One region of the Paenibacillus sp. OAS669 genome, then DNA from elsewhere that is predicted to be linked to it. Evidence: riboswitches for the same ligand, from Rfam matches in the RefSeq annotation. Region 1 holds a riboswitch; each other region holds the start of a gene.
The links. A riboswitch is a leader RNA that binds a small molecule or an ion and turns the genes downstream of it on or off. The one in region 1 is predicted to bind cyclic di-AMP.

Region 1 (3,114 bases):
CCACTTTTTCGCTACGAATTGGGGAAGCAGCACCATGATGGTCTGCTTTTCCTTAACATGCGCGTCGATCCGCTCGATGAAATCGACCAGCGGCTTCACAATCGTCCGGTACCTTGACCGGAATACGACCAGCCGCACCCCGGGATTCCATTGCTCCCATTTCTTCTCCATCTTCTCCTCATCTTCATCGGAAAACGAGATATAGAAAGCGACTACGTTGGGCGACAGCGTCTTGGCATAAGAAATCGTGGAGGCAACCACCCGGTGAATCCCTGCGATCGGGATAATAATGATCGATTCCCTATGGGGAAGCGGCTCATCCAGGTTGATGCGAAGCTGATCCGCGACATCCTCGTAATGGTCATATATTTTGGTAATAAACCATAAGAGGATCGGCGTCAAAATAATGACAATCCAGGCGCCTTCCACAAATTTCGTCACACAAAAAATAATGAGAACAGCGAACGAGACCAGCGCCCCCAAGCCGTTAATCAAGAGCCGGCCCTGCCAGCCCTTTTGTTTCTCCCGGAACCATTTGCGGACCAGACCGCTCTGAGCCAGCGTGAAGGACAAGAAGACACCGATGGCGTATAAAGGAATCAGTGCATCGGTCTTTCCTCTGAAGGCGATCAGCAGAAGGCTGGCCAAGATGCCCAAGGTAACAATCCCGAAATGGAAGGACAAGCGGTCTCCCCGGTTAGCGAACATTCTCGGGAAATTTTTGTCTTGAGCCATGATCGATGCCAGGATGGGAAAGCCGTTAAAGCTCGTATTCGCAGCGAGTGTCAAAATCATCATCGTCGCGATTTGCGTCGCATAGTACATCGTACCGCGGCCAAATGCGCTTTCCGTTACCATAGACAGCACGGAGGTATGTCCTCTTGGATCCGGTGTAACGCCGTAAGCCATGGTCAGGATGGTAACCCCGCCGAAGATAACAGCCAGCAGAATCCCCAGCGACAGCAGAGTCTTTTTGGCATTGTCCTTGGAAGGAGTTTTAAAATGCGGCACCGCATCTGAAATCGCCTCAATCCCGGTAACCGCAGAGCAACCGGAGGAGAAAGCCTTTAACAATACGAACATCGTCAGCCCCGCCGGCGCCGCTCCCGGAATCACATGAATGGCGTTCGCATGACTGGCCCCCGTGATCAAATCAAATATCCCTTTGCCGATCAATACCAGCACACAGAGAATAAAGAAATACGTCGGGAAGGCAAATACCGTTCCGGATTCGGAGGTCCCTCTCAGGTTTAACCATACCATGAGCCAAACCAGGAACAGGGCGATCGGCACAATATAAGGGATCGCAGCAGGAAAGGCGGACGTAATAGCCTGCACTCCGGCGGATACGGAAACCGCAACCGTCAGCGTATAGTCGATCAATAACGACACGCCGGTTAATCTTCCGAATGCCATCCCCAGGTTTTCCTTGGAAACCATGTACGCTCCGCCGCCTTGAGGATAAGCGTCGATGACCTGTCTGTAGCTGACGACCAGAATCGTGATTAACAAAATAATAGCGATCGCTATCGGCAGGGAATAAGCAAAGGCTGCAACCGATCCGACTGCGGCCAGCGCAATCAGAATCTGTTCCGTTCCATAAGCCACTGACGACAAGGCGTCCGACGATAATATCGGAAGCGCCTTCCAAACCGGCATCTTTTCTTGCTCCAGCTCATTGGATTTCAGCGGCCTGCCGAAAATAACTCTTTTTAATGAATCTGTTGTCACACTGCGTGCACCCCGATAACAAAAGAATTGGCGTAATAAACCATCTTAGTGTTTAATATGTCCTGTAACAACACAAAAAACACAAGGCAAGAGTCCTGTGTTCATCTCTCCTTCTCACTTCCGCTGACGAGGTTAGCTGTCGGATTAGGGCTGTGAGAAGCATGCCCTTCCTTTGCTCTACGCAATAGGATTCACCCCTTAATGATGGGTCCCCCGCTCTTCTTTCGAAGATTAAGCTTTATGAAATTATTCAAGCAACGATTGAATATTACTTTCTAATGATCCCGTTGTAAACGTGACGCGTCCCGATAAATAAACCAATTTCTGTTCTCCTTTAGTCAAAATAGCGCATACATGCCTACAGCCGTGCATCTCGCATCGTTTCTTATCGAATTGCTTTCTTTATTGAAAAAAGGGAGGTTCCCTCCGGTTATTATGATGGGGAGCTTGCTAACGGTCTCCTATCATCGAATCTGTCAGTGGAAAATCAGAAGAAAACTAGGAAGGATATGGTAAGATGGTACTGCAGCAACCATCAAATTATGGGAGGGCAAAGCATGGCCATGCCGACACATATCGTAGCCGTAGGAGGCTTCGTGGTCAATGAGCAGGGGAAGGTTCTGTTGGTGAAAACCCATCATGAAGGCTGGGTCTATCCTGGCGGCCAAGTGGAAAACGGGGAAAATCTGCTTGAGGCACTGAGCCGGGAAATAAAGGAGGAAAGCGGAATTGACGCCGTGCCCGTCCAATTGGTCGGAATCTATTCCAATACCTCCGCCTACAAATGGCATGACGGGGTTACCGATGTACCCACGAAGGTGATGATGGACTTTATTTGCCAGCCTCTGGGCGGGGAGCTGTCCACTTCAGACGAAACCTCCGACAGCCGATGGGTAGCGAGGGATCAAGTGCTTGAGCTGATTACGGCACCGGCGATCCGCAGCCGGTATCAGGCTTACCTCGACTTCGACGGTAAGGTCCATTATATGGACTATGCCACCAAGCCGCATTTTAATCTGAAGCTTGCGACGAAGGTATAATGGGCCGTCAGAGACGTGAAATAAAGAGGCCTTCCCTTATTGAGGGAAGGCCTCTTCATTCTTTTATACTAGCGGCGTCATTCCGCGTTCGATCCAGTCCTCACGGGTCGGGCCATAAATGTCAGGTACGCGAAGTCCCGCCTGGCGCATGAGCACCGTCATTTGCCCACGGTGGTGAACCTCATGCTGAATGAGTACACGGAGAGTCAGTCCATTAGGCCATTCCTCTCCGTACATAGAGCTGGTACGCGTTAAATCCGCATCCTTCCACTGGGCTTGAACCGCCTCCAGTAGGGCATTACGCTGGCTCCGGTACGCATCGGCGATAGCTTGGGCCGAAGCA
Region 2 (3,114 bases), on a different contig from region 1:
GCAAAGAGCAGGCCCGTGAAGCGGTACAGCTCTTCTGGATCGAAGGCCAGTTCCAATTGACGAAGACCGACCTCGTGCAGCCTTACCTTCTGTGGGGGCTCGGGCTGCTGCTGGCCCGCATGCTGCTCACCCCGGTGCTGAACGCCGGCGTATACTACTCACTTAAGCATACCGAATTAAACGCCGGCTACCGGTTCGTCCAAGGGATACGTGAGCTGACCTTACCGTTCTTCGGCTACTACCTGGCCCAAATGGCGCTGCAGCTCGGCCCGCTGTACTGGCTGATCCCCAAAGCAGCTCAGCTGTACAGCAAGCAAGCAACACTGTATGCGGCCGCGCAGGAATTGCTGCCTTGGCTCGGGGCCTATCTGGCCTACATGTTTATTCTGCAGACGCTGTTTATGTATCTGCAATTCGGGAAAGTATGCGGAAAGTCATCCTTATTCTCCGTATCCCTCCTGCTGCGCAACGTTCTTCCAGCTCTGTTGATCGCTGTCACGGTTACGCTGATCGGCCTTCTTATTACCGCCGCCGTCGTGACATCCACCATGATATGGGCCGGATTCCTTGCTCTTCTCGGCTTTCAAGCCTACCGCTTCATCCATATGTTCTGCAAAATGTGGGAGATCACGGCTCAATACGCGCTTTGGTCCGCCAAAAGCGAATAGCTTCCCCCGATGTCCTGACCGGCAGATAGAAACTAACTGATCCGCTAAATTTTAATATATCAAAAAAACCGTCCGCATCCCCTTGGAAGCTGCGACGGTTTTTTCATGTTTTAGGGTTCAGGGTTACATCCCAATTCATGCCATCCAATGTGAGATAACAGATTTTATCCATAAAGTCAATAGCCCGCTAAATCGGGCATCCCCACTACAGACAGTAATGTTCCACGATTTGGACGACGCCCATGTCAAACGACTCAGCATTTTGTCGAAATATGAATGGGAACACCCCGTTTCCTCCCAATGATTTTTCATTGTAAACCTTTTCATCTACTGCTTTTTTAGAAATTTCGAGAAATATAGCAAAAAAACCTTTATAATTGTGAACTTTTTATGACGGCGGGAGGAAAACTGCATATTTGATCGAATTGTTGTAGTCGTAACAAAAATAACGTACATATTGCCGAATTTCCACAGCGGAAAACGGGGGATCCAAATACCCGGGTGAATTGATCTCGCAACAGAGTGATCATAGGGAGCCTTCAACCGAACCCTTAAGCTAACCTCGTAGGCATCGGAAGGGGAAAATTTCCTTTGAAAAAGTTTTTTGGTTTTGCCGTTTCTGTGGCACTGTTTTGCAGCATTCAAGTAGGAAGCGCTTTTGCGGAAACGCCGCTAAGTCAAGCCGTGAACGAAGAGCTGGGAGCGCCTTATAAATGGGCGGGTACCACAGCAAAAGGCTTCGATTGCTCCGGCTACACTTCCTTCGTCTTCGCAAAATTCGATATCGATTTGCCTCATACGTCTAAAGGACAAGCAGCGATCGGTACAACGGTGTCCCAAGATGAGCTACGCCCAGGCGATCTTGTGTTCTATAACACGGATGGCAAAGGAATCTCACATGTCGGTATTTATGTTGGTGACGGAAAGTTCTACCATTCCGCCACAAACAAAGGCGTTACCGTGACCAAGCTTAGCGATTCCTACTACGCCAAGCGTTTTGTCACAGCGAAACGCATCCTGTCGGAAGAGCAGTACCAAGCTGTGATGACCGACAGCAAATAGAAGCATCGCGCAACTTTTTTTGAAGCCCTCAGCGTTTGCCTCCGTTACGTCTCCAGCGTCCGGACAAGCCTGCAGGGCTCTCTTTCTTCTATACGATTGGTTACCCGAAAAAGTTCCACTTGAACCCGTTTTCTCACCCTTCCAATTTCGACCAGTCGGATGGGACCTGCGAACGTTTAACTATACTGGCAGGAAATACGGAAGCCCCCGAAAAAAAACTGCCGGCAAGATTTTGCCGACAGTTCGAGCCGCCTCGCTATAAGGCTGCTTCAGTACAGTCAGTATGGTTTGAACGGTGTTACTTCCTGTCGCTCTTCAAGCCGAAGCTTGCTATCAGAGCGAAGATGACTGCAATAGCAGCCGCCAGAAAGGAGTCGGAATAACCTATCGCCTCAAACTTGTAGAATGGATTTAACGAATGGGAAGCATCGCTGCGTGCATGCAGAAAAGCTCCGATGATGCCGGCTCCTGATCCCGCCCCGAAATATAATGCTCCCTGGAATAATCCCATTCCTGCCCCGACCTGGGCCTTCTCAAGAACACCTACAGCAGCACTATTGGCGGGCGAGTTAATGAAAGCGAAAGCTATCCCTACCCCGATGACCCCCAACGAAACCAAAAGGGCCGATGCCCCCGAAGCTATCGACAAGAACAGAGTGGATATTCCCATCACGATTAACCCGGCAATGACAAGCGGTTTGCTCCCGGCACGGTCAGATATTCGGCCAACCCACGGCGAAAGCAGCGCGACAGCCGCACCACCTGGCAGCAGCGTTACCCCCGCTTCTCCAGGGGTAAGTCCGTTGGCTTCTACAAGGAGCAGCGGTACAAATACTAGAACCGCAAAATAGGCAAAAGCCGATAAATAAGCCACAGCGACCGCGTGAATATAAGGCCTGTTTTTGAACAGGATCGCAGGTACAAAAGGATCGCTTGCCGTACGAATACGCCAAATAAACGCAACCAAGGCACATACGGCTCCAAAAAGACTTCCTAAGGAAGCTAAAGAGGTAAAGCCAACGCTTTCCCCTTGCGTTAAACCAAACAGGAATAATCCCGTGGTAAGGCCAAGCAGAACGCCTCCGATCCAATCCATTCTTTGTCCATGTTCCTGTTCAATTTCCGGTTTTATTACCGGTAGAGTACAGACAGCCCCGACTACGATAAGAAGTGACAGTACAAAAGCGATCCAGAATAGCGCAGGCCAGCCCCAGGCTTGCCCTACAAAGCCTCCGAATATCGGCCCAAATGCTGTTCCAATCCCGATACATCCCATAACAACGCCTAATGCTGCTCCGCGTTCTCCTTCTGCAAACACTTTAGAAATAGAGACTACCGATAGCACCGGTATCGCAGACATTCCCGCCCCTTGAACCATCCGGCC
Region 3 (3,114 bases), on a different contig from region 1:
AGTATAACGGAAATTTATTTATTCTTCATTCATCGTATAATAATTCAGCATGACGCTTGTAATGCCAAGTACGACGTAGATGACATATTCCCCCAGGCCCGTTAAGTAAGCGAAGGGAAAAATAACAAACCAAATGCCGGCCAGCAGCGAAATCCAGTTCAGCCATGAATTCCAGCCCGATGCTTTGAAAATGAAAGCCAGAAGCGACGCGATGAATTGAAGGGAACCAAAGACAACACTGGTGATAACGGCGCTTTCGTGAGTCAAATCAATCCAATGAGGGCCAAAGACAAACAAGAGACCAATCAACGCAGCCAACAAATTTTTAACCGCCATGATTACACCTCCCGAAAATTGAGATAAGCCATCAACACCTCATAAGGGGTCTATTCTATGTATATGCAAGCGGTTTCAAAATGGTTCGGCGCTTGGCAAAAAAAAGATCTCTATGTACGGCAAAGCCCCCGGTGCATGAAGCGCCGAGGGCTGTGAAATCCTAAGAAATATTAGTTCGCGATAAATTCTTGTACCCATTCGCCGTTGTAGTAAGCAACACCGATTTTGGTGTAGTTAGGGCTCATGATGTTTTGACGGTGACCAGCGCTGTTCATCCAAGCGTTCATAACCTCTTCAGGGTTACGTTGGCCTTTGGCGATGTTTTCACCTGCATAGGTGTAGCTGATTCCGTATTGCTTCATCATGTCAAACGGAGAACCGTACGTTGGGGAAGTATGGTCAAAATAGTTGTTGCTGTACATGTCCTTAGCTTTATCCATGGCCATATTCGCCAATTTGCTGTCGGAAGTCAATGCAGGAAGACCTGCTTTGGCACGCTCTTGGTTCACCAAAGTAACGACTTGGTCCGCGAAGGCGGATTGAGAATCCGTTACAGCTTCTTGGGAACCGCTGTTATTTTCTGTTCCGCTGCCATTGTTCGTAGTGCCGTTCTCGGTAGTTCCGCTGTTATCTGCAGTACCGCTACCGTTATCGGAGCCGTTATCTACAGTGCCGGAACCGGAGCCGGAGTCCGTATTGCCTGTAGTACCTTGGTCCTGACCTTGACCAGGGTTGCAATTAAAGTTCATGTTAGGGAAGTTTTTCCAGATGATTCCTGCCAGCCCTTGGTTATTACCGGAGCCAATCGTTTGCCATTTTCCTTCTTGACCTTTCAACAAGGAATTCAAATCAATATTTCCTAGATTCTGACCTTGGCCTTGCAGCAAGGAATTCAGATCGATTCCGTACTGTTGAGTGATTTGAGACAAATCGCCAGCAGACACAGTATTCGCCGGTGCGGCGGAAACGGCGCTAACGCCGATGATTGGACTAAGGGCCAGTACACCTGTCAAGACAACTTTCTTAAAACCTTTCAACAACAAAATCCTCTCCTTTTCGCGGCCTGCGAGGTTAGCTGACGGATTCGGGTCAAAGAGCAAGCACCCTGCCGCAAGACGCGGCTTCACCCCATAGAATGGGTCCCCCGTGCTTTCATAGAAAGCTTCGGCCTGATAGTTTTGTTTGTTTGCTCATGCCCGGTTCGTTGTGCATCCTGCCGGGCTCTCTTGAGCCACTTCATTGTAGCACGTGCCTATACAGATTTCACGGCACAAAGTCTTCCAACATTGGGCGATAGAAACAACAGCAGCTTCCTTACGCTTGAAGAAAGCCGCTTTGTTTTCATACTGAAGTCCAAAGCAGACAGGCCGCATCTATTAGAAAAAATAGAACTGATATCTTCGAATTTGTCCTGCTTTAATACGTGAAATGAAAGAGTTGTGAAGCTCAACAGCATTTTATACTTTTTTACAAGATTACTGTATAGGTGCTCCGAAATCGATATGCTATGATGAGATCACTACTGGATTGTAAGCGTCTTCTTGGGAGGGATAGCGGATGCATCCATCGCAATTGTTAACCGTGTTAGTGGTAGACGATGAACTGCCGTTAAGAGAGGAGCTCCGGCTCTTTCCATGGCACAACAGCCTTGCCGAGCTGGTAGGGGAAGCGGAAAACGGTGAAGAAGCATTGGAGCTGTGCCGTAAGCTCAGACCCGATGTGGTGATTACAGATATTACGATGCCCGTTATGGATGGTATGGACTTATTTCGGCGGATCAAGCAGGAGTTTCCGCTGACGCAGGTTGTGCTCTTGACCTGTCATAGTGATTTTGCCTATGCCAAGGAAGCATTGAAGCTGGGGGCTTTAGAATATTTGATCAAAGTATCCCTGCTGGATACGGAACTGGAGCATGTGCTGAATAAAGCCCGTGAAGCTATTCAGCGGGAGTACAATTATAGGCGCAATGAGATAGACAGGCAGCGCTGGGAGCTGACAAGACTGTTAAGCAGCACAGGCAAAGAACCAAAACGGGTGGAAGCGATAGATGCCATTTTAAAAAGCTGGAGCGTCTTATGGCCAATAAGGATTATCCGTCTGCATGTCAGTGTCCGGCCGCAGGAGGAAATGTTCGCCCATCATGAGCTCCAGTCTTTGTTAAGTGAGCGGGAGCTTACCGATGACCGTGACAATCCGTGCTGGCGTTGGATAACGCTTGGACCGACGGATTATATATGGATCCAGCGGGCTGCCCCAGAAACAGGGACGACCATACTGCTCTCAACCAGGCAGTGGCTGGAGCGGCTTCAATCCGCCATCGATGTGCGGGCCTCTTATTTAAGTGAAGCCGTAAGCCTCTATGCCGTCATTGGGCCTAGCATTTCATCCGGGGTTGACTTGCTGTCTGCCATTGAGCTTACCAAGCTGCCAGCCACGGCTGTTTTCTATGATACAGGGGGGGCTGTTTATGAAATGTCAGCGGCTTCAGGAACGATCCGGCCATCAATCAGCCGATCGGCTGTAGATGGAACCCTATCCAATGCGTTAAATTTTGAAATGCTGACGGAGCTTATGAGACAGACAGCGGCCGATAAGGCGCTGTTAATCGAATTTTGCCAGGGACGGCTAACGGAATGGGTGAATCAAGTAAGGCCTGAGCCCGCTGGCTTAAAGTCGTGGCTGATCTCCAACCGGAAAGAATGGATGGGGGAGCGAGATAACGCTCAACAGCAGGAGCTTATCCAGAAGCTGCAAGCATCAAGAACGGCTTCGGAGCTC
Region 4 (3,114 bases), on a different contig from region 1:
GCGCTGATTGCGCGATACCGAAGCGGACCTCTTTCCCCTCCATACTGCCCTGCGAAGCGTCGATTCCCAGCTTGTTCATCAGCGGGTTCCCCGCCGATTCCGCTGTATAGACGAGTGACAGAAACAGTAGGAACAAAATCATCATCGCCGAGAATAGAACCCAGCCCTGCTTCCGATTGCGTGCAAACCGTCCGTACGTGTACGGAAGGGCAGCCGCCAAAGACCACATTGACAAAATTTCAAGCACATTCGTCAAACCGCTCGGATTTTCAAAGGGATGAGCCGAGTTGACTCCGGAAAAGCCGCCTCCGTTCGTTCCCAGATGCTTGATGGATTCCAGCGAAGCTACAGGCCCGATAGCGATTTGCTGCCGGCTTCCCTCCAACGTGTTGACGCTTAAGGTCGGCTGCAGCGTTTGCGGCACATGAAGCGCTACAAGCACCATCGTGACCCCAATAGCGAGCGGGAAAAATACCCGGATATGCGCTTTGACAAAGTCTTCAAAAAAGTTTCCAATCGTCTCTCCCTTGCTCGTGATTCCGCGTATAAAAGCAATAGCTGCGCACAGCCCCGTCGCCGCCGAGGTGAACATCATCATCGTAATGACAGCCATTTGCGAGAAGTAGGATAACCCCGACTCCCCGCTGTAATGCTGCAGATTCGTGTTGGTCATAAAGCTGATGACCGTATTGAACGACAGCGTTTCTTCCATATTATCAATACCATTCGGGTTCAGCGGCAAATCGTTTTGAACCCGAAGGATGAGATAGCCGATTGCCACAAAGACGATATTCGTCAGGATGAAGCTTAGAGCATACGTCTTCCAGGTCATCCCTTGGCGGTTCTTCAGCCCTGTTACCGCATAGATTGCCTTCTCCACAGGAGCAAACCAGGTATCCGTACGATTGCCTTCATTGGAAAAGACGTGATATAAATAGGTCCCTAATGGTTTGACCAGCAGGACTAGAATGACAATCACGACGGTGATTTGCAATATTCCCATTGTCGTTTCCTCCTATGAATGCTGTCTTCGTCTGCTGAGCTTTCCTGAATGAAAGGCTCAGAATTTTTCCGGATGAATCAGGGCATAAGCCAAATAAATGAAGAGAAGCACGGTGATGGCAGCGATAACCATCATGATCTTTCGCCTCCTGTCTCCTCAACGACCCGATTGCACCAAGACAAAAAGCCGTAAAACAAAAGGTACGTTACTGCCAGCAGTACTACCATATATACATCCTGCATAGGAATGCCTCCGTCCGCATTAATTCATCAAGAAAGATACATCATGGCTTGAAGTATGAATGACATGGTCAGCTCCCAGACCTTTATAGACAAGCCGCGGATTCATATTATGCGTCACCACGCAAATTTCTTTGGATGTCCAGGTCCTGCATATTTGAATGAAGCGGCAGCACAAGTTCAAGGAGCTTTCAAATAAAAAGACTTTACCGATCGGAAGGTCAGGCAATAGCCATGACTCGCATTCCGACGTATCGATCCAAATCGTATGCTTTACGCCCAAGCTCTCTAGTCGCTCCTGCTCTGCCCGGCTGTTCGTAATTGCTGCGAACGGAATGCCTTTGGACAGCAGCAGCCGGATAAATCCTTCCCCGGTTTTGTTGGGCGCCGATACAAGAATAAATTCTTGAGCGGCGTTCATCTTCACATTCCTCCTAATCTCTCAAGAGAAGGCAGCAGGATCAGGGCACAAAAAAAGAAGCCTGCGAAAAGAGGTGAACTCTTCTCGCGGCTTCTTAAAGCACAGCCATAGCTGTACCTAAGCACACGATCATCGTTGCCTCTCTCGATACGCTTACGAGGTTAGCTGCCGGATTCGGGCGTGAGAGTCGCCCTACCTGAAATTTCAGGATTCACCCCATGAGCCGGTAAGCTCGTTGGTTCCCCCGTTCCTTACTTAGCACTAAGGATTCAGCGATACATTGCAAGGTCATATTCATCAAGTTTTATGGAAACATTCCATATCGTTTTTCAATAGAAAACGCAAGAAGACCACAGAGGCTTAAGCCCTGTGGTCGTTAATAGCGATCACAAGCTTCATCATCCTCTCTCCATAGACCCTTTGAACTTCTGCATAGCGAAGTTAGAAGTCTGTTCCACGCTGACGAGGTTAGCTGTCGGATTCGGGCGGTGAGAGTCGCCCTACCGGCAGGCGCAAGCTAGCTTTGCACCCTTCGGATTCACCCCAAGCGATATGCGGACGGCTCTCACACCGAACGGATATCACTGTGTTGGTTCCCCCGCTTTCCTATAGAAGGAAATTAAGCGATCAGAATTTGGAAACATTGTTTTTTCAAATCATGAATTGTATATTACGCCAGTTGCCCTTAACTGTAAAGAACACTTGGGAGACTTGTGCGATGAAATTACACCAACGGCCAGGATGGCAACGCTTACTTTACATGCGATCTCCAGATAACTGCTTCCTGCTCACTCTATCTCCATTTTTCACAAATTGATTCCCTTTGATTTCCTGCGCTTCGGCACCCTCTTTATCCAAAATGCACTGAGCTAAAGCCAACCGTTTTTCTCTGCAATGCTGATTGCGTCAATCCGGTTTTTGGCTTCGAGCTTTTGCTGAAAGAACAAAATGTAGTTCCCACGCAGCAGCTTACACGGTAAAATTATACAGGATCATCAATTATTCATAAAAGAACCGGGGATTCCTCCCCGGTCAAAACCTTTTATTTTCAGCTCCAACTGCTCGTTGTATCATTCATGAAGAACTGGAACGTAATGTTAAAACGATCTTTCACTATTCCGAAGCACGGACTGAATTCAGTTTCCTGCAGCGGGAATATCACTTGCCCTTTTTCACTCAATTTAGTAAACATTTCTTTAATCTCGTTTTGCTGCGTCGCTGTAATGCAAATATTCACCTGATCTCCGATTACATAAGGTTGCCCCGGAAAGATATCAGCGACCATCAAATCATTTTCACCGGTTTGCAGCACGGCATGGGAAATGCGGGTTTTCACCTCTTCAGGTAAACCATCGGCATCCTTGCCTTCCCCGTACGTAGTTTTGAACAGTAATTTCGAGTTCAACGCTTCCTGGTAAAACTGAATTGCTTCCGCAGCTTGTCCATCCAGC

Region 2: it holds a riboswitch for cyclic di-AMP, as region 1 does, so the genes downstream of both, GGC63_RS14595 (C40 family peptidase) here and GGC63_RS17010 (APC family permease) in region 1, are expected to answer to the same signal.
Region 3: it holds a riboswitch for cyclic di-AMP, as region 1 does, so the genes downstream of both, GGC63_RS03055 (CAP domain-containing protein) here and GGC63_RS17010 (APC family permease) in region 1, are expected to answer to the same signal.
Region 4: it holds a riboswitch for cyclic di-AMP, as region 1 does, so the genes downstream of both, GGC63_RS27930 (hypothetical protein) here and GGC63_RS17010 (APC family permease) in region 1, are expected to answer to the same signal.

What each region holds. Positions count from the first base shown of each region.
Region 1 is NZ_JADBDR010000007.1:122,336-125,449, forward strand. It holds gene GGC63_RS17010 (APC family permease) at 1-1,731, opposite strand, end outside; cyclic di-AMP (ydaO/yuaA leader) riboswitch at 1,838-1,979, opposite strand; gene GGC63_RS17015 (NUDIX hydrolase) at 2,289-2,771, shown strand; gene GGC63_RS17020 (DinB family protein) at 2,835-3,114, opposite strand, start outside.
Region 2 is NZ_JADBDR010000006.1:31,433-34,546, forward strand. It holds gene GGC63_RS14590 (hypothetical protein) at 1-668, shown strand, start outside; cyclic di-AMP (ydaO/yuaA leader) riboswitch at 1,117-1,254, shown strand; gene GGC63_RS14595 (C40 family peptidase) at 1,260-1,730, shown strand; gene GGC63_RS14600 (MFS transporter) at 2,029-3,114, opposite strand, start outside.
Region 3 is NZ_JADBDR010000001.1:769,061-772,174, reverse strand. It holds gene GGC63_RS03060 (hypothetical protein) at 19-336, opposite strand; gene GGC63_RS03055 (CAP domain-containing protein) at 507-1,373, opposite strand; cyclic di-AMP (ydaO/yuaA leader) riboswitch at 1,382-1,516, opposite strand; gene GGC63_RS03050 (response regulator) at 1,894-3,114, shown strand, end outside.
Region 4 is NZ_JADBDR010000016.1:150,649-153,762, forward strand. It holds gene kdpA (potassium-transporting ATPase subunit KdpA) at 1-1,003, opposite strand, end outside; gene kdpF (K(+)-transporting ATPase subunit F) at 1,061-1,138, opposite strand; gene GGC63_RS27930 (hypothetical protein) at 1,265-1,663, opposite strand; cyclic di-AMP (ydaO/yuaA leader) riboswitch at 1,798-1,948, opposite strand; cyclic di-AMP (ydaO/yuaA leader) riboswitch at 2,106-2,299, opposite strand; gene GGC63_RS27935 (VOC family protein) at 2,712-3,114, opposite strand, start outside.